DNA from 3 places in the Alteromonas sp. PRIM-21 genome. Region 2 is predicted to be linked to each of the others. Evidence: predicted binding sites of a transcription regulator. Region 2 holds the regulator's gene; each other region holds the start of a gene.
The links. Region 2 encodes LexA, which represses DNA repair genes until DNA is damaged. Its sites were predicted from a motif close to TACTGTATNNNNATACAGTA; they were not measured.

Region 1: uvrD (DNA helicase II) is a predicted target of LexA. The motif match lies at 3,168-3,187, and genes of this name have one in related genera.
Region 3: recN (DNA repair protein RecN) is a predicted target of LexA. The motif match lies at 3,383-3,402, and genes of this name have one in related genera.

What each region holds. Positions count from the first base shown of each region.
Region 1 covers NZ_JADOEK010000006.1:143,803-149,667, forward strand. Annotated here, with positions in the region: gene IW644_RS10745 (GGDEF domain-containing response regulator) at 1-895, opposite strand, end outside; gene uvrD (DNA helicase II) at 938-3,109, opposite strand; gene cysE (serine O-acetyltransferase) at 3,620-4,417, shown strand; gene IW644_RS10760 (HAD-IA family hydrolase) at 4,516-5,256, opposite strand; gene xerC (tyrosine recombinase XerC) at 5,277-5,865, opposite strand, start outside.
Region 2 covers NZ_JADOEK010000008.1:116,003-121,867, reverse strand. Annotated here, with positions in the region: gene ctaD (cytochrome c oxidase subunit I) at 1-1,653, opposite strand, end outside; gene coxB (cytochrome c oxidase subunit II) at 1,664-2,827, opposite strand; gene lexA (transcriptional repressor LexA) at 3,410-4,036, opposite strand; gene IW644_RS12565 (sensor domain-containing diguanylate cyclase) at 4,314-5,865, opposite strand, start outside.
Region 3 covers NZ_JADOEK010000001.1:485,391-491,255, reverse strand. Annotated here, with positions in the region: gene IW644_RS02150 (fatty acid cis/trans isomerase) at 1-1,293, shown strand, start outside; gene nadK (NAD(+) kinase) at 1,384-2,259, shown strand; gene dps (DNA starvation/stationary phase protection protein Dps) at 2,519-3,028, shown strand; gene recN (DNA repair protein RecN) at 3,443-5,128, shown strand; gene IW644_RS02130 (outer membrane protein assembly factor BamE) at 5,253-5,609, shown strand; gene tmpT (thiopurine S-methyltransferase) at 5,714-5,865, shown strand, end outside.

The DNA.
Region 1 (5,865 bases), on a different contig from region 2:
TTGACTTAAAGAAGTCTAGGTCGATAAGTGCCAAGGCATGATCGTCAGATAAATTTTGATGCTGTACCGTGACCATGTAAAAGAAGTGGCGTCTGTTGGGTAGACCGGTTAAATAATCCGTATTCGCTACGCGGCGTATTTCTTCAACACTTTCGATATATTCCACGTTTTGCATTACGCGACACAAAAACTCTTCATGGCAGTAAGGTACGCGTAAGAAGTCATTAGCGCCGCTTTTGATAAAGTGCGCAGACATTAACATGCCTTTTCCTCCAGCAATGCCCATTATGGCTAGCTGTTCTTTAGAGAACGCTTTTCTCAAGCTTGCCACAAAATGAGTGCCCGTCATGTCGGGTAGCGTGTTATCGGTAATAACAAGACGCACATTTTTATGCTCAGAGAGGCATTGCATTGCGTCGGTAGCTGTTAAACATTCGAAGGCAATAAAGTTATGTCGCTGAAGCAATGAAACCGTTTTTGAGCGCAAAACACGATTGGTGCTTACCACCACAACGCCGGTAGATTTGTTTTTTTCAAGGCGGCTTATTAGCCGGTTTAGGTAGTCGTAGTTTTGTGAATTTTCTTTGGGAATGTAATCGACAACATCCCGCTCAAGCACTTTGTCGCGAATAGCATTGTCTAGGTTTTCTGTTGTTGCAATGGTAGGAATGAAGGATTCAACGGCAAAGTCGATGGCTTCACCTTTTGGCGCATCGGGTAATGAGTAAGCAACAATGGCGCACAAAAAACTTTCAGGAATTTCTTGTGCAAAGCGTGCCTTTCCTTCGGTGAGCGAGGTTGCGCCCACGGGCGTAAGGCTCGAACGGCGTACTAATTTCGCGATAAGTTCAAGGTTGCCTTCACCATTTTCGATGATCAGCACGTGTTGCTGCATACATTCCAACTTAGAGTTAGGCTACCTTGCCAATTAATAACGTTACGCTTTCTCCAGCTTTGCGTAAGCAAGTACCAGCCATTTGCTGCCAAACTCATCGAAGTTTACTTGAACTCGGCCATGCTCACCACTACCTTCGTAGTTAAGCACAATGCCTTCCCCGAATTTACGATGCACTACGCGCTCACCTAAACTAAAGCCTGTTTCTTCAAAACTGGCGTGCGAGGTTGCTTGGCTAAAGCGGTTATGTACAGGTCGCGAGATGGTGGATTTAAGCCTGACTTCTTCCACACAATCTGCTGGCATCTCGCGAATAAAGCGCGAAGCCGTATGATACTTATCTTGACCATATAATCGACGACTTTCTGCGTAAGTGATATACAACTTTTGCATAGCGCGAGTCATACCAACATAGCAAAGTCTGCGTTCTTCTTCCATTCGACCGGGTTCGTCGTTGGTCATCTGGCTAGGGAACATTCCTTCTTCCACGCCAGCTAAGAACACCAACGGAAATTCAAGGCCTTTTGCAGTGTGGATAGTCATCATCTGCACCGCATCTTGGTCTTTGTCCGCCTGAGTTTCGCCTGCTTCCAGGGAAGCGTGGGCCAAAAACGCGGCCAGAGGCGACATTTCTTCCGCTTCTTCAGGGACGATAAAGGTTTTACAAGCACTGACCAGTTCTTCTAAGTTTTCCAGTCGTGCTTGGGCCTTTTCACCACGCTCAGCCTGGTACATGGCGTAAAGACCAGACTGGCGAATAGCTTTATCGGCTTGTTGGTCAAGCGGCTCGTCTAATGTGGCTTGTTCAAGCTCTGTAATTAGTAATACAAAGCTTTGCATAGCGTTTAACGCACGGCCTTTAAAGCCACCTTCGTTTATAAGCAGCTGGCTGGCTTGCCACATAGAACAGTTATGCATACGTGCAGTGTCGCGTACTTGCGAAAGGGTTTTCTCGCCAATACCGCGGCTTGGGGTGTTTACCACACGTTCAAAAGCCGCGTCATCGTGGGGGTGGCTCACCATGCGCATATAGCCAAGGGCATCTTTAATTTCTTGGCGTTCGAAGAAGCGCAAACCGCCGTAAATGCGATAGGCTAACCCTTCGTGTAATAAAGCTTCTTCCAATACACGGGACTGGGCGTTGTTTCTGTAAAGAATCGCGGTATCACTAAGGGCGTTGCCTTGATTTAGCCAGTCTTTAATTTTTGAAACAATGAAGCGGGCTTCGTCGAGTTCGTTAAAACCGGCATAGACAGAGATAAGCTCACCCTGCGCGTCTTCTGTCCACAGTTCTTTCCCTAAACGGCCTGTATTATTGTCGATAACCGTATTCGCTGCTTTCAGAATGTTCCCGGTAGAACGGTAATTCTGCTCAAGACGAATAGTGGTAGGCTCATTAAAGTCTTTTAGAAAATGCTGAATATTATCTACGTTTGCACCGCGCCAGCCGTAAATAGACTGATCGTCGTCGCCAACAATCATAATGTTGTTATTGTCGCCGCTACACAGCATACGAAGCCATGCATATTGGATGTTGTTGGTATCTTGGAACTCGTCAACTAACACAGCACGGAAACGGCGCTGATAGTGAGACAACACTTCAGGGTTCTTTGCCCATAGCTCATGAGCACGTAGCAATAGCTCGGCAAAATCAACTAAGCCTGAACGGTCGCAGGCGTCTTGATATGCAGCGTAGACTTCCCGCATGGTCTTTTGGATATGATCGCCATGGGTCTCGATATGCTGAGGACGCAGGCCTTCGTCTTTATTACCGTTTATGTACCACTGGATTTGACGAGGGGCCCAATGCTTTTCATCTAAATTCATGGCTTTTAGAATGCGGCGAATCAAACGGTACTGATCGTCAGAATCGATAATCTGAAAGTTTTCAGGCAAGTTAGCTTCAGCGTGGTGTGCGCGTAATAGGCGATGTGCAAGCCCGTGGAAGGTACCAATCCACATATTGTGTAGGCTGCGACCCATTAATGATTCAATACGGCCACGCATTTCTTTCGCTGCCTTATTGGTAAAGGTAACCGCGAGAATAGAAAAAGGTGCGATGTTTTCGACTTCCATCAACCACGCAATGCGATGCACTAATACACGGGTTTTACCACTACCTGCGCCAGCTAATACTAGAGCATTAGACAATGGGGCTGCTACTGCTTCACGCTGTTTGTCGTTAAGCTCGTCTAGCAGTCGAGATACATCCATAGTTGGCACCTGTAAGTTGATATTGTTACACATTCAGCAGCACGCTATTATGCCATCAGCCTGTTAATTTATACAGTCCAGTTTTTTACCGTTTTCGTTAAGTAAAAGCGCGGTTATTTGGGTATTTAAGATGTGCAGTTATACGGGGCTTTTAATGAAAGAAATAGGTGTTTTAACCGTTCTAATTAAATTGTTACAGTGCTTAATGTTGCCAAAGGCAGGCCCAAAGGTTCACAAATGAAAGATACAGTTATTAGCTATAACGAATTAATACGATAAATTGATCGAATTATGCGCTTGGCAGGTATCACATCGGTATTGCTACATGCCAAACTCGGGTAAACTTTCTGCTCTTTTACTTTGGCAACCTCTGCACTTTCATACAAGGCGAGAGTTAGTCAAAAAGTTAAGCCATTTTAGGCAAGCTGAAAAAGCACACGGCCCCAATTTTTTAACGACGTACATTGGCACACAACCAGCTCACTAACAGCACATTAACGGGATATGCTCATGACCGCACTCTCTACGCCCATCGATTTCTGGTCGACGCTCAAACAAGAAGCGCAAATTGTTGCTGAAAACGAACCTTTGCTATCTAGCTATGTGCACGCCAGTGTTCTTGCGCACCATAATTTCGAGTCGTCGCTAAGCTTCATTTTGTCAAACAAAATGGCAGATGACGTGATGCCTGCGCTTGCTATACGAGAGGTGTTCGACGAAGCCTACTTGTTAGAGCCAGGTATTAGCGAGGCAGCCATTGCCGATATTATGGCGATTAATGCGCGGGATGCCGCAGTGAACGATTACCTTACTCCTTTGCTGCACTTCAAAGGTTTCCATGCCGTGCAGGTACACCGAATGGCGCACTACCTTTGGCTTCACGGGCGCCACCAGTTAGCTTTATTCTTGCAAAGCCGTAACTCATCAAGCTTTGGTGTAGATATTCACCCAGCAGCGCGAATTGGTAAGGGTGTTATGTTCGATCACGCTACCGGTATTGTGGTGGGTGAGACTGCGGTAGTAGAAGATAACGTGTCTATTTTGCAGAGCGTTACGTTAGGTGGTACGGGTAATGAGTCGGGCGACCGTCACCCCAAAATTCGCCAAGGCGTGTTAATTGGCGCAGGCGCTAAGATTTTAGGAAATATCGAAATCGGCGAAGGCTCGAAAGTCGGCGCTGGCAGCGTTGTACTTAACAGTGTTCCAGCACACGTTACCGTGGTGGGCGTTCCAGCCAAAGTGGTTGGGAGACCGGTTTGTCAAAGCCCCTGCGAATCCATGCGCCAAAATGTACTAGAAGACAACTAAGATATGGGGTCAGAGTACATTTCCCGTTTTATGCTTCGTAAAAGTTTAAAGTACTCTGACCCCACATTTAAGCTATTAAAGTACTCTGACCCCTTTATTCATAGGAAGTGGGTTAACTCGTTGAGATTGTCTAGTGCTACGTGAGGCAGTACGCTCACAGGTTCGTTGGCTAAATTCATGGGTCTGTTACAGGCAAACCATGCGGCTTGATAGCCAGCGTTAACCGCTCCTTGTACATCCTTGATAATATTGTCGCCAACATGAAGAATGTGTTTCGGTGCAATGTGTAATAGTGCTGCCGCTTCATCAAACATATCGCGGGCTGGTTTCATGGGGCGTGATGTGCTGGCGTGAAAAATGGTTTCAAAATAACCATCAATACCTACCTTTTGAGCGTTTACGTTGCCGTTAGTAATACCAACAAGCGGCAGCTTACTGCTTACAGCCTTTAACGCTTCGTGCACATCGTCAGCAAGCTCAAAGTTACTTCTTGCATCGTAAAAACAGTTGAAGCAGGCCTCTACTGCATCACTAAGTTCACCACTGTTGGTCAGGTCTGTTACTAACTTTTCAGGAGACGTATTAGACAGTGCGGCGGTAAGCACTACACGCCTAAGCTGACCCATGTCAGAGGCTAAGCGCAGATCTTTTTTTATTGCAGCTTGCTTAAGTGCTAGCCAGTCGTTAGCCGACAACGCAGCGGCTGACTTATGATGCTTAGCAATATGCGCTTGAAGCGCTTCTTCGGCCCTTCGAATAATAGGTTCGTTATTGTAAAGGGTGTCGTCAAGGTCGAAGGTCATGGCCTCGATTTTGTTAATAGACCTGAAAAACTGCATGGTGAAACCTTAGGTTAGCTTTATTTCTTGTGCGCCCGTGGATGAGCGGCATCATATACATTAGCGAGATGCTGGAAGTCGAGGTGAGTATAAACTTGTGTCGTCGATAAGTTAGCGTGACCTAACAGCTCTTGAACCGCACGCAAATCGCCACTTGATTCTAATACGTGAGTAGCAAAAGAATGGCGCAGTTTGTGGGGGCTTACTTTTTGCGATAGCGACTGTTCTTTCGCCATTTTATCTAAACGATTTGCGACCTGCCTGTTCGATATACGGGTTTTACGCTTACTGACAAATACAGCACTTTCGTACGGCGATGCGTAGGCAGGGCGTACTTTTAACCATGCGTTTAGCGCTTTTTGCGCGTGCCGCCCTAATGGCAGTATACGTTGTTTACTTCCTTTACCCATGACCTTTACCGTACCGTCTTTTAAACAGTCGGCTAAATTAAGCCCGGTAAGTTCGCTTAAGCGCAGGCCGCAACCATAAAGCAGCTCAAACATGGCTACATCTCTTAACTGCATGCCTTCATCATCGTCACTGCTTCGAGGTGAGGCATTGAGTAACTGCTGCATCTCATCCACGCTCAGTTGCTTAGGTAACGGCTTT
Region 2 (5,865 bases):
CACGACAGGCGGCGTTTCAAACGTGTGATAAGGAGCAGGGGATGGAATTTCCCATTCCAACCCTTCTGCGCCATCCCAAACTTGCGCCGATACCGCTTCACCTTGCTTTTTACACGCTTTAATAAGCAGGGCAAGGAAGATAAGCTGAGATAAACCGAAAGCGAAGCCCCCCAAGCTTATCCATTTATTGAAATCAGCGAACTGTAATGCATAGTCAGGAATACGACGTGGCATACCCGCTAAACCAACAAAGTGCATAGGGAAGAACAACACATTTACCGATACTAAAGAGCACCAGAAATGCCATTTAGCCAAAGTAGTGTCGTACATTTTGCCTGTCCATTTAGGCAGCCAGTAATACACGGCCGCCATAATTGAAAAGACCGCCCCAGTTACCAGAACATAGTGAAAGTGAGCCACTACAAAATAGGTATCGTGATATTGGAAATCCACAGGTGTTATCGCCAGCATTAGTCCTGATAGCCCACCGATGGTAAACAGAACAATGAAGGCAATAGCGAACATCATTGGCATTTCAAAGCTTAGTGAACCACGCCACATGGTCGCCACCCAGTTAAACACCTTAACCCCAGTGGGCACAGAGATAAGCATGGTGGCAAACATAAAGAACATTTCCATGTACACCGGCATGCCCGTGGTAAACATATGGTGAGCCCAAACTACAAAAGAAAGTAGAGCGATAGACGCCGTGGCGTACACCATAGAGGCATAGCCAAACAGCTGCTTTCTAGAAAAGGTAGGGACAATTTGCGAAATAATGCCGAAAGCAGGCAAGATCATGATGTAGACCTCGGGGTGCCCGAAAAACCAGAAAATGTGCTGGAACATAACTGGGTCGCCACCACCTGCGGCATCAAAGAAACTGGTTCCGAAGAACTTGTCTGTTAATACCATGGTCACTGCACCGGCGAGTACCGGCATAACGGCAATAAGCAAAAATGCAGTGATAAGCCACGTCCACACGAATAGCGGCATTTTCATCCAAGTCATGCCTGGCGCACGCATATTGAAAATAGTTACTATCACGTTAATCGCACCCATAATGGATGAGATACCCATAATGTGAACAGAGAACACGAACAGCGCGGTGGAATCGCCACTATAGGTTGTTGAGAGCGGCGCATAGAAAGTCCAACCAAAGGCAGGGCCACCACCTTCCATAAATAGCGAGCTAAGCAGAATCAAAAAGGCGCCAGGTAAAATCCAAAAGCTCCAGTTATTCATGCGCGGCAATGCCATATCTGGGGCGCCAATCATCATTGGAATAAGCCAGTTCGCGAGCCCTGTAAAGGCGGGCATTACAGCACCAAACACCATGATAAGCCCGTGAACAGTGGTCATTTGATTGAAGAAATTTGGTTCTACAATTTGTAGGCCTGGCTGAAACAGTTCAGCGCGAATAACCATGGCCATTGCGCCGCCAACTAAAAACATAATGAAGGCAAACCACAAGTAAAGTGTACCAATGTCTTTATGGTTAGTAGTAAACAGCCAGCGCGTTACTCCTTTCGGAATATGGTTGTGGTGTTCATGGTCATCATGTAGGTGATCGCCCTGTGCGTGCCCACCATTTACTTGACCAATGTGAGACGCAGAGGTATCTGGCGAAATAACTTCAGTTGCTTTGCTCATTTGTCTGCTCCTAGTTTCCGTTTGCCACTGCATTAACGTCTTTGGCTTGAACCATATCGCCAGTGTTATTGCCCCACGCATTGCGCTCGTAAGTGACAACCGCAGCAATTTCTTTAAGGCTCAGCATTTTGCTAAACGCCTGCATAGCTGTGCCCGCCTTACCATGCAGGACAATGTCGATGTGACCTTGCTGATCTTCTAACGCCATCTTGCTGCCTTTAAGTGCCGGAAATACACCTGGTAAACCCTCACCATTTGGCATATGGCACGCTGCACACGTGGCGTTGTAAACGCGCTCGCCTTCTTTCATCAATTCATCCATGGACATATTCATAGAAAGTAGGCGTTGCTCTTCTTCTTTGGCTTTGCGAACAATTTCTTCTTGTTCGCCCATCCATTTATCAAATTCTGCTGGCTCTTTAGCGATAACCACTACTGGCATATAGCCATGGTCTTTTCCGCAAAGTTCTGCGCACTGCCCGCGATAAATGCCCGGCTCATTGACCTTGGCCCATGACTCGTTAATAAAGCCTGGGTTTGCATCTTTTTTAACGGCAAAATCTGGAACCCACCACGAATGGATAACGTCGTCAGAGGTAATAAGAAAACGTACTTTTTTCCCAGTTGGAATGACTAACGGACGGTCAACTTCAAGCAAGTAATTGTCTGTTTTCTGGAATTTGTTCTCTATTTGCTCACGCTGAGTAGCAAGCAGTGAGTAAAATTCCACGTCGCTGTCCATGTACTTGTAGTGCCATTTCCACTGAGAGCCCGTGACTAACACTGTCATGTCAGGCTCAGACGTATCTTCCATTGCAATAAGCGTGTTCGCCGCCGGCACAGCCATAAAAATTAGAATAAGAAAAGGAACAACGGTCCATGCTATTTCAACCTTCACGTTTTCGTGAAAGTTAGCGGGCTTAGCGCCACGAGACTTCCGATGAAGATACATTGAGGCAAACATCACCCCAAACACGACTACCGCAATCCCTACGCATATAAAGAACATCAGCATATGCAGATCATAAACCTGCCCGCTGATGTCGGTGGCACCGCGTCTTAAATTAAGAGAAGAGACTTCTTCACTGACTTCTTGCGCAAGAAGTAACGGGGAAAAAAGCAAAAACGGTATTGTTGAACACCACTTTGCGAAAACGGTCGTTAGTTGTTTCACTCAGCACCTCCGTAATAGCAAGACCAAAAACGCTGATTATTTTGCGCGCTGCCCTACCAAATGGTTTGCGAACGATTGACCCATCACCTCAACTTGTAAAACAAATTTAGAGTCATTGTTATTATTTTGTTAATCTCTGTATAAGAATTGCGCAATAATGCCGTGCCGTCTAGTCTTTTCTATTAAAAATTTAATGAAGAGGTTAATTTTTAATCATTTTATGTGGCAGGGTTGCGTTACAATTTTGGTAGAGTGGGTATTAGGCGTGCTGACGGCGCTTAAAAAATCAAACGCGCATTTTGAACGGGGAGTTGATAAGGATGAAGCTTTATTTGGTCACAAAATCAACAGTTAACACATCACTTGTCGTGTTTTTCAAACAAACTTTCAAATAATAAATGTGCTTTAGCCACTCTATACTCGGGCCAAATAGCGCATATCTTTCATACAATGGTGATGTCATATTTCATAATTTTGAAACATACCAATAAACGCTAAACTAAGAAAATTAACTAAAATTTGGTACTAAAAGACATAAAAAAAGCGGCTAATACGCCGCTTTTGATTGAAGATGCTAAAACCTTACATCCAGTCGGCGTTTCTTATCACACCCACGGCAATACCTTCTATAGCAAAAGGCTCATTAGCAAGGTCTACTTTAATTGGCGAAAACTCTTCGTTTTCAGCATGAAGTAATACTTCACGACCGCGCTTTTCTAAACGCTTAACCGTAACGTCTTCATCCACCCGCGCTACAACTACCTGACCGTTGTGGACATCAGTCGTGCGATGTACAGCAAGAAGATCGCCATCCAAGATACCTATGTCCTTCATACTCATGCCGTTTACACGAAGTAAAAAGTCTGCCTGAGGCTGAAACAAAGCAGGGTCGACTTTGTAGTGAGATTCTACATGCTCTTGTGCCAAAATTGGCTCACCAGCCGCCACGCGCCCGATTAGAGGCAGACCTTCTTCTTCTGGTGCGGTGTCCTCAAGGGGGATATTTAGCTTAATACCACGAGAGGTACCAGGCAAAATTTCAATTACGCCCTTACGCGCCAATGCCTTCAAATGTTCTTCTGCTGCGTTGGCAGAACGAAAACCAAGTTGACGAGCAATTTCCGCACGCGTAGGCGGCATTCCCGTTTCTTGCATGGTTGTTTTAATAAGTTCTAAAACTTCAGTTTGTCGAGCTGTGAGTGGGCGCATAAAAGACCTGTCTGTTCATACAGTTCCTGTAAGTATATACACCTAAAAACAAATAACAAGTAGTAAGCCTTGTGAGAAAAGCTCTAGGTGCTTTTAACATTCTTTATTTCCTATAAAAAATGTAGCCATTTCGTAACCCCATTATCACGAAACTGACACGCTCAACGCTTAGTGTAATTTTGGGCAGATGTTAATTACCCTACAAATAAAACTTAATTCATTAATTACAATGGAAAATTTATGAAACTAACTAAGAAAATACTCACGGTATTAGTCGTCACTCAAGAATAACTTGATTTCGGCCATTCTTTTTCGCCGTATATAGCAGTTTATCAGCTTTTGAAAGTAACCCACTAAAGTCAAGGTTCAAGCTATCCTCAGCAAAAACGGCACCAATACTTATTGTTACAGATATCGTGTCTTTCTTGTATCTAACTTCTGTTTTTTCAACAGCCTCTCGAAGTTTGTTAAATCGCATTTCTTCGTCTTTTTTGTTGTCTGAAATTGCTACTATCGCAAACTCTTCTCCACCAAGACGTGAAACAATATCGGGCTCCACATAATATTCTTCTATTAGGTGGGCTACTGAAATTAGGGCTTGGTCCCCTGCATCATGTCCATAAGTATCGTTAACTTTTTTAAAGTGGTCTATATCGATTACCGCTACGCTCACTCTATTGCTTTGTGCAGAGAGTTGATGGCATTTATCAACAAAAGCTCGCCGATTGTACAGCCCAGTTAGCGAATCAGTCATAGCCAGCTTACGCAACTTCTCTTCAGCTATCGCACGCGCTTCTTCCAGCTCTACCGCATAGAAAAGACCTGCTAATGCGTCTAATAAAGGTTGTAAAAACTCTGCATCATCTAAGGCGTAGGGCTCGAATTTATTGGCTAAACCAATCATGCCCACTACTCTATCTTTAACCTTAATCGGTAGCCCTAAAAACCGACTAATGCGGGGGTGCCCTTGCGGCACCCCTTTTGAGTTTGGATGACTTCCTGAGGTATTACTTATCGTTACCTCACCGGTTAAAATCGTGGTACCAAAAAGGTTATCAAAGCTAGCGAAATACAAGTTCCGCTTTTTGTACTCGTTGTATTGCGTGAAGCTACTGCTGTCCCACACTATTTCAGAAATAGCATGAATAAACAGCTTCGAGGCATCGCCTTCGCCTTTCATTTGCCCAATGAAAGCAAACTGACTATCCGAGATATCAATGAGCTCAGGTAATACTGTTTGGCAGGCCATGGTTAAATCGTTGTTCTGAAGATAAGAGGCACGGGTTTTATTTATAAATTGAAGTAGCTGGGTTTTCTTTTTCTCATGAAGTTCACTTTCCATTCTCTGGGTAATGTCGCGATGAATACCAGCAACGCGAATAGCCTTACCCGTAACGTCAGATTCCACGGTTTTTCCATAGGTTTCAACCCAAACCCACGTGCCGTTAGTATGTTTCATGCGAAAGGTAGTATTGAAAACCTTGCTTTCGCCAATAATGTGTTCATTTAATTGCTTTTCTACTTTTACATAGTCCGCAGGGTGAATTAACTGCCTGAAAAAGCGAGAGCTGGTATCATAATACTCATATTCAAGGCCGACGATATCACACCAACGTTTATTTACTTGGTTTACATCAGCGGCCAAATTCCAATCCCACGTACCCAGTTCAGAGGCTTCCAATAGCAGGCGCATGCGCTGGTTCGTTTTGTGAAGTTTGTCTTCAACATATTTTTGATCGCTGGTATCGAAAAGAAATGCTTGCACTGAATACAGCATCCCGTCTTCACGAAAGCTTGCCGTAGAAATCATGCTCACCCAAATAGTTCGC
Region 3 (5,865 bases), on a different contig from region 2:
CTAACGGCTTTTACTTTATTGCCGGTAAAAAGTCGTTATCGATTTATGCTTGAGCGCGCTCAAAACACTATTATGGGTTATATCAAAGGGCCGGTGTGCCGAGGGCAAGTCGCGCTAAACGTAATTAACGACCGATTCTGGGTGTTCTTTGTCGACCCAGACATTGCAGCTTCTGAAAAAGTGAATGCTTTTTACGCGTCCCAAAAGAAAAACCTTCACCTTCCTGCTGAAAAAGACAGCTCTGCGCTAGCGATAAATTGGGCAAAGTATGCAAAACGCCAGGGCGACTATATGCGTGCAAGAGCGGCCTTTCTAAATAGCGAGTTTGAAAACGGAGAGCACCTAAACGTATCAAGTATTTGGGACGGTGACGGCAACAATACCAATGCCAGCTTAACCGTATTCCGCCACTTCGATAATGCCACTGTAGCGAAAGGAATGGTGGGTAAGCCTACTAAAACAGCTTGGATTATTGACTACGCCTTATTAGAACGTATTCATTACTTACTGGTAGCCGGCTTTGATGTTTACGGTAACTATGGGCACCAACTAATGACCCGTTTATATATGGACTTCTTGCGTATGGAAGGCGAGTCGAACTTCCTCAACCTGCTCCCTCCGCCATCTCGTCAGGAACTCTTAGACAAATGGTATCAAAAGGCTAGCCCCGAACTCACTGACTATCTAGAGGGCGATTTTAATAGTTTCGAACAGCCTACAGGCATAACATTTGAAACAGAACGCCCGCAAAAAGAACTCTACCAATTGCTATCGAAGCACTTAGCTAAAGTTCAGCCGCAAGCCTCAACGTATAATAAACGCTTGTTATCCACCGAGCAGTACGAAGCGCTAGCGAGTTTAAACTCGCTCCCTGCCCAGCAAGCCACGCTGATGCCTGAAACGACCATAATTGTGGTAAAAGGTGACCTAAATTCAGATAACATAGATGTGTTTACTGCCCTAAGGAATAGTGCCCACTACAATGTGAACAGTCTGTTCGAAGAAGAGGAAAATCGCGAGCCATCTCAAGACTCAATTACTCTGGTGCATGGACTCTTGGGTAGCTATCCCGATGCCTTTTGGTATATCAACGCTTCTGACGTCACTGCGTCGATAGAAAAGCTGAAAACAATTAAAAGTGAAGCTGATTACCAAGCTTTGCTCGACGATGTCGGGATGCGCCGAACAAACCCTAATTTTTGGACCTTTAGCGACAAATTGATTCAGTGGTCTAGCAAGCACTACCCTATTGAAGGCGGCCTGCTCGACTATAATCGATTAGAAGATCGCTAAACCTGGCACTCTGCAACGTTTTACGCTTTTCTTTTGCAAAATACCTGTGCTAATGTCCGACCATTGGAAATGAAAGGACATTAGCATTCCATGCCCTATCAAACCGTTGCTTTAATTGGAAAACCTCAGCACGCTGCAACCCATGACAGCTTAAATATTCTTGCCGAATATTTATTAGCCAAAGGATGCAAACTACTAGTTGAGGAAAGTATTGCTGAAGAGCTTGAAACTGAAAACTTCAAAAGCTGTAACCTTGTTACTATTGGTAAAGAGGCTGATCTTGCCGTTGTAGTAGGTGGTGACGGCAGCATGCTTGGTGCCGCGCGTGTACTGGCGCGTTTTGACATCCATGTCGTAGGCGTAAACCGCGGTAATCTTGGCTTTTTAACAGATATCCACCCTGATGATATCGTTCAACAGCTTGACCTTATCTTCAATGGTGAGTGCGTGGTTGAAGAGCGCTTCTTACTTGAAGTCGAAGTTTACCGGCACGAAAAGCTTAAAAGTAACAACTCTGCTGTAAACGAAGTGGTGCTGCACCACGGCAAAGTTGCTCATATGATGGAATTTGAAATTTATATCGATGAGCAATTCGTATTCAGTCAGCGTAGCGACGGTTTGATTGTCGCCACACCGACAGGCTCGACTGCATACTCCCTATCGGCCGGCGGCCCTATTATTATGCCAAAGCTTGATGCACTAACGCTGGTGCCTATGTTTCCTCACACACTGAGCAGTCGCCCCATTGTTGTTGATGCAGACAGTCAGGTATCGATGAAAGTATCAAAAGTAAACAGTGATTCCTTGCAGGTAAGTTGCGATAGTCACATTGTACTACCCGTACTGCCCGGCGATGAAATCCGCATTAACAAGAGCGTAGACAAGCTTCATCTTGTTCATCCCAAGGGTTACAGCTATTTCAACGTACTTCGCAAAAAGCTAGGTTGGGGCAGTAAGCTTTACTAGCCTCATTCCCTATTCATCTTTTCTAATGTGCATTTATTACATTAGCCTGTAGCATTTTCTTAATTGCTACAGGCTTGAAAAATAAAGATTTTTTAATCTTCCCATATTTCTCTATTAAAAACGTGTACTTATAGAACTCTCCGAATTCGGCATACCCGTTGCACCTATCAAAGTAAGTTATTGGCACAGGGCTAGCGAGATTTTGCCCCTTATGATGTTTTACATCGTGCTGATTTATTTACATTCAATAGGAGATATCATGAGTAACACCAATATCAAATTTACAGCCCCAGGAATGGATAACGATGCTGCTGCCAAAACAATTAAGGTATTGGATCAGCGATTGGTTGCACTATTAGATTTACAGTTAACCTTAAAGCACATTCACTGGAACGTGGTAGGCCCAAATTTTATTGGCGTGCATGAAATGCTAGACCCTCAGGTAGATGCAGTACGCGAAATGACCGACACCATTGCCGAACGAATTGCAACGTTAGGTGGCGTACCGAAAGGCACACCGAAAGCCATTGTTGAAGGTCGCAGCTGGAGCGATTATGAACTAGGGAAAGGTTTAGTACTTGACCACCTTAAGGCACTAGACGCTGTTTATGACGGCGTAAATGGTGACCATAGAAAAGCGCTAGAGCTTCTTGGTGAAATTGATCCAGTATCGGAAGATATGATCACAGGCCAGCTGGCAGACTTAGAACAGTTTCAGTGGTTCGTACGCGCACACATTGAATCTGGAAGCGGTGAGTTGCAGCAATAAGCTTTATTGTTGAATTCTAAATAGTTATCTAGGTATTTATAATTCAATTAAAGTTGGAATTCTATAGGAGAGCTTTGGCTCTCCTTTTTGTTGTTTGGTTTTAAAAACCGTTACAGCAGTTAACGTATTGGCCCACAAGCCTTCTTTACGGACAGGCTTTTTGCTATCGAATTTTACATAGATTAGTACTGTATAAATTTTTGTAAAACACGCACTCTCATTAAATTCTTTTCTGCAGGTTACTGATAACCCCACATACCCCTGCGAACATATGACATTGATTTCTCAAACTTTATTAGCTTCCTTGTTAATTTTAGCGTAATTTTTTCACGACTTAACTTTACACAGCCAAAATACTGTATATATTATCAGTTACTGTATATATCATCATGTTCAACTTATTCGAGTGTGGTTATGTTAGCGCATCTTTCTATTTCTAATTTTGCTGTTGTAAAACAATTATCGGTTCAACTGGAAAACGGGCTTACTGCAATAACCGGTGAAACCGGCGCAGGTAAATCAATTGCTATTGATGCGTTAAGCTTGTGCTTGGGTGAACGTGCCGACGCAAATGCTGTGCGTAAAGGAAGTACGAAAGCTGAAATCATCGCACACTTTTCTTTGAGCAGTAACGCATTAGCTAAAGCTTTTCTCGATGACCATGAACTCACCTCAGACGAGGATGAAAACAGCTGCTTTATTCGCAGGGTTATTTCTAAAGAAGGTCGTTCAAAAGCGTTTATCAATGGTATTCCCGCTTCGCTTCAGCAGTTAAAAGGCTTAGGCCAGTATTTGTTAGCCATTCACGGTCAAAACACACACCTGCAACTGTTGAAAGAAGACCATCAAAGAGACCTGGTTGACGGTTACGCTAAGCATGATGAATTGTTAGCGCAGGTTACAGAAACTCATTCAATCTGGCGTGATAAGCAACGCACACTAAAGACACTTCAAGAGCAAGCACAGCAACGAGAAGATAGAATTCAGCTGTTAACCTATCAGGTTCAAGAGCTTGATGAGTTCGCTATTGAAGAGGGCGAGTTCGAAGAGTTGGAAATAGAGCACAAGCGCTTGAGCAATGGTCAAAGTCTTTTAGAACAAGCGCAGACTAGCGTGTACAACTTATATGAAAATGATGAGGGTAACGCTTTATCAGTGATTCAAAGCAGCATTGAGCGCTTGGGCGAATTAGAAGCCCATGACGCAAGCCTAACGCCTATGATAGCGTTACTAAACGATGCAGCAATTCAAGTAGAAGAAGCTGCGGGAGAGCTGCGTAGCTACTGCGATCAGTTAGAGATTGACCCGCTTCGTCTACAGCAAGTTGAAGCGCGCTATGCTAAAGCGATGGATCTGGCACGTAAACACAGCGTTATGCCAGAAGGGCTATATCAACACCATCAGGAACTCGCCGCCGAATTCAATTCATTATCTGAACAAGAAACGCTGTTAGGCACACTTGAAGGCGAAGTAGAAGAAGCGCGAGCAACATACCTAACTGCGACCAAAGGGTTGTCTGAAAGCAGACAACGTGCTGCAGGTAAATTAAGTAAAGATATTGAGCTTCAGATTCGTCAAATGAATATGCCTCATGCAAAAGTCGATATTCAAATTCAGTACGATGAGCTTAAGAAGCCTGTTAGCACAGGTCTTGATACTGTAGAGTTCAAAGTGTCTACCAACCCTGGTCAGGATGCAGACAAGTTAGAAAAAGTGGTGTCAGGTGGTGAATTATCACGGATAGGGCTAGCTATCCAGGTAATTGCGAGTGACAATCACGCAACTCCTACCATGATTTTCGATGAGGTCGATACAGGTATTAGTGGGCCAACTGCGTCTATCGTTGGCGGTCTGTTGCGCAAACTGGGCAAGCAGTCTCAAGTAATGTGTGTAACGCATTTACCACAAGTAGCTGCGCAGGCGCATAACCAGCTGTTCGTTACTAAACTCACTGATGGGGAAAGCACCGAAACTCAAATGCTACCGCTTACCAAGCAAGATCGTATTGATGAGTTAGCGAGATTGCTAGCCGGTGACAAAGTAACCAAATCGGCCTTAGCAAACGCAAAAGAACTGCTAAAAAGCGCAGCATCGAACTAAAATGCAGTTGATTGGTCATAGTTGTCAATGTAGCATGCCTTCGCGCTTGCAATAAAACAGCCTCGAAATTCGCCTTCGCGAAATTCGCTGGCACTAACAAAGGCAATACTGGACAAATTAACGCATGAAGTTGCAACACCTATTAGTAATTCTTGGTATCACACTTACATCAACCGCTTGCTCGAACTGGATATATCGTATCGACGTTCCCCAGGGAAACTTCCTTGATCAAAGAGACGTTGAAAAGCTGCGTGTTGGAATGACAAAAGAACAAGTTATTTATGTATTAGGCAACCCTGTTGTTCAAGACTCGTTCGATGATGACACTTGGTACTACGTTTACGATATGAAACGCGGTATGGAAAAGCGCGGAAAAGATTTTCAGAAACAAATGGTAATAAACTTTGTAGATGACAAAGTCACCACGGTTGAAGGCGACTTCGAGTTATCTGAAGACTTCAACACACCGCTTGATAACTAATTATATTTAAAAAGGTAGCGCTTCACGCTACCTTTTTAGTTTCTAGTACCCTTAGTAACAACGCCTGTTTTTCGAGTTACAGCACTTACCTGATTGAGGCATACATGGAACACAGTTTTTGGCACAGTAAATGGCAAAAGAACGAAATCGGATTTCATGAGCCCGAAGGCAATGCGCTTCTTGTAAAATATTCGTCTTTTCTGCTTGGTAGCGAAAACTCGAGTGCTGCTTTGAAACGCATATTTGTTCCGCTATG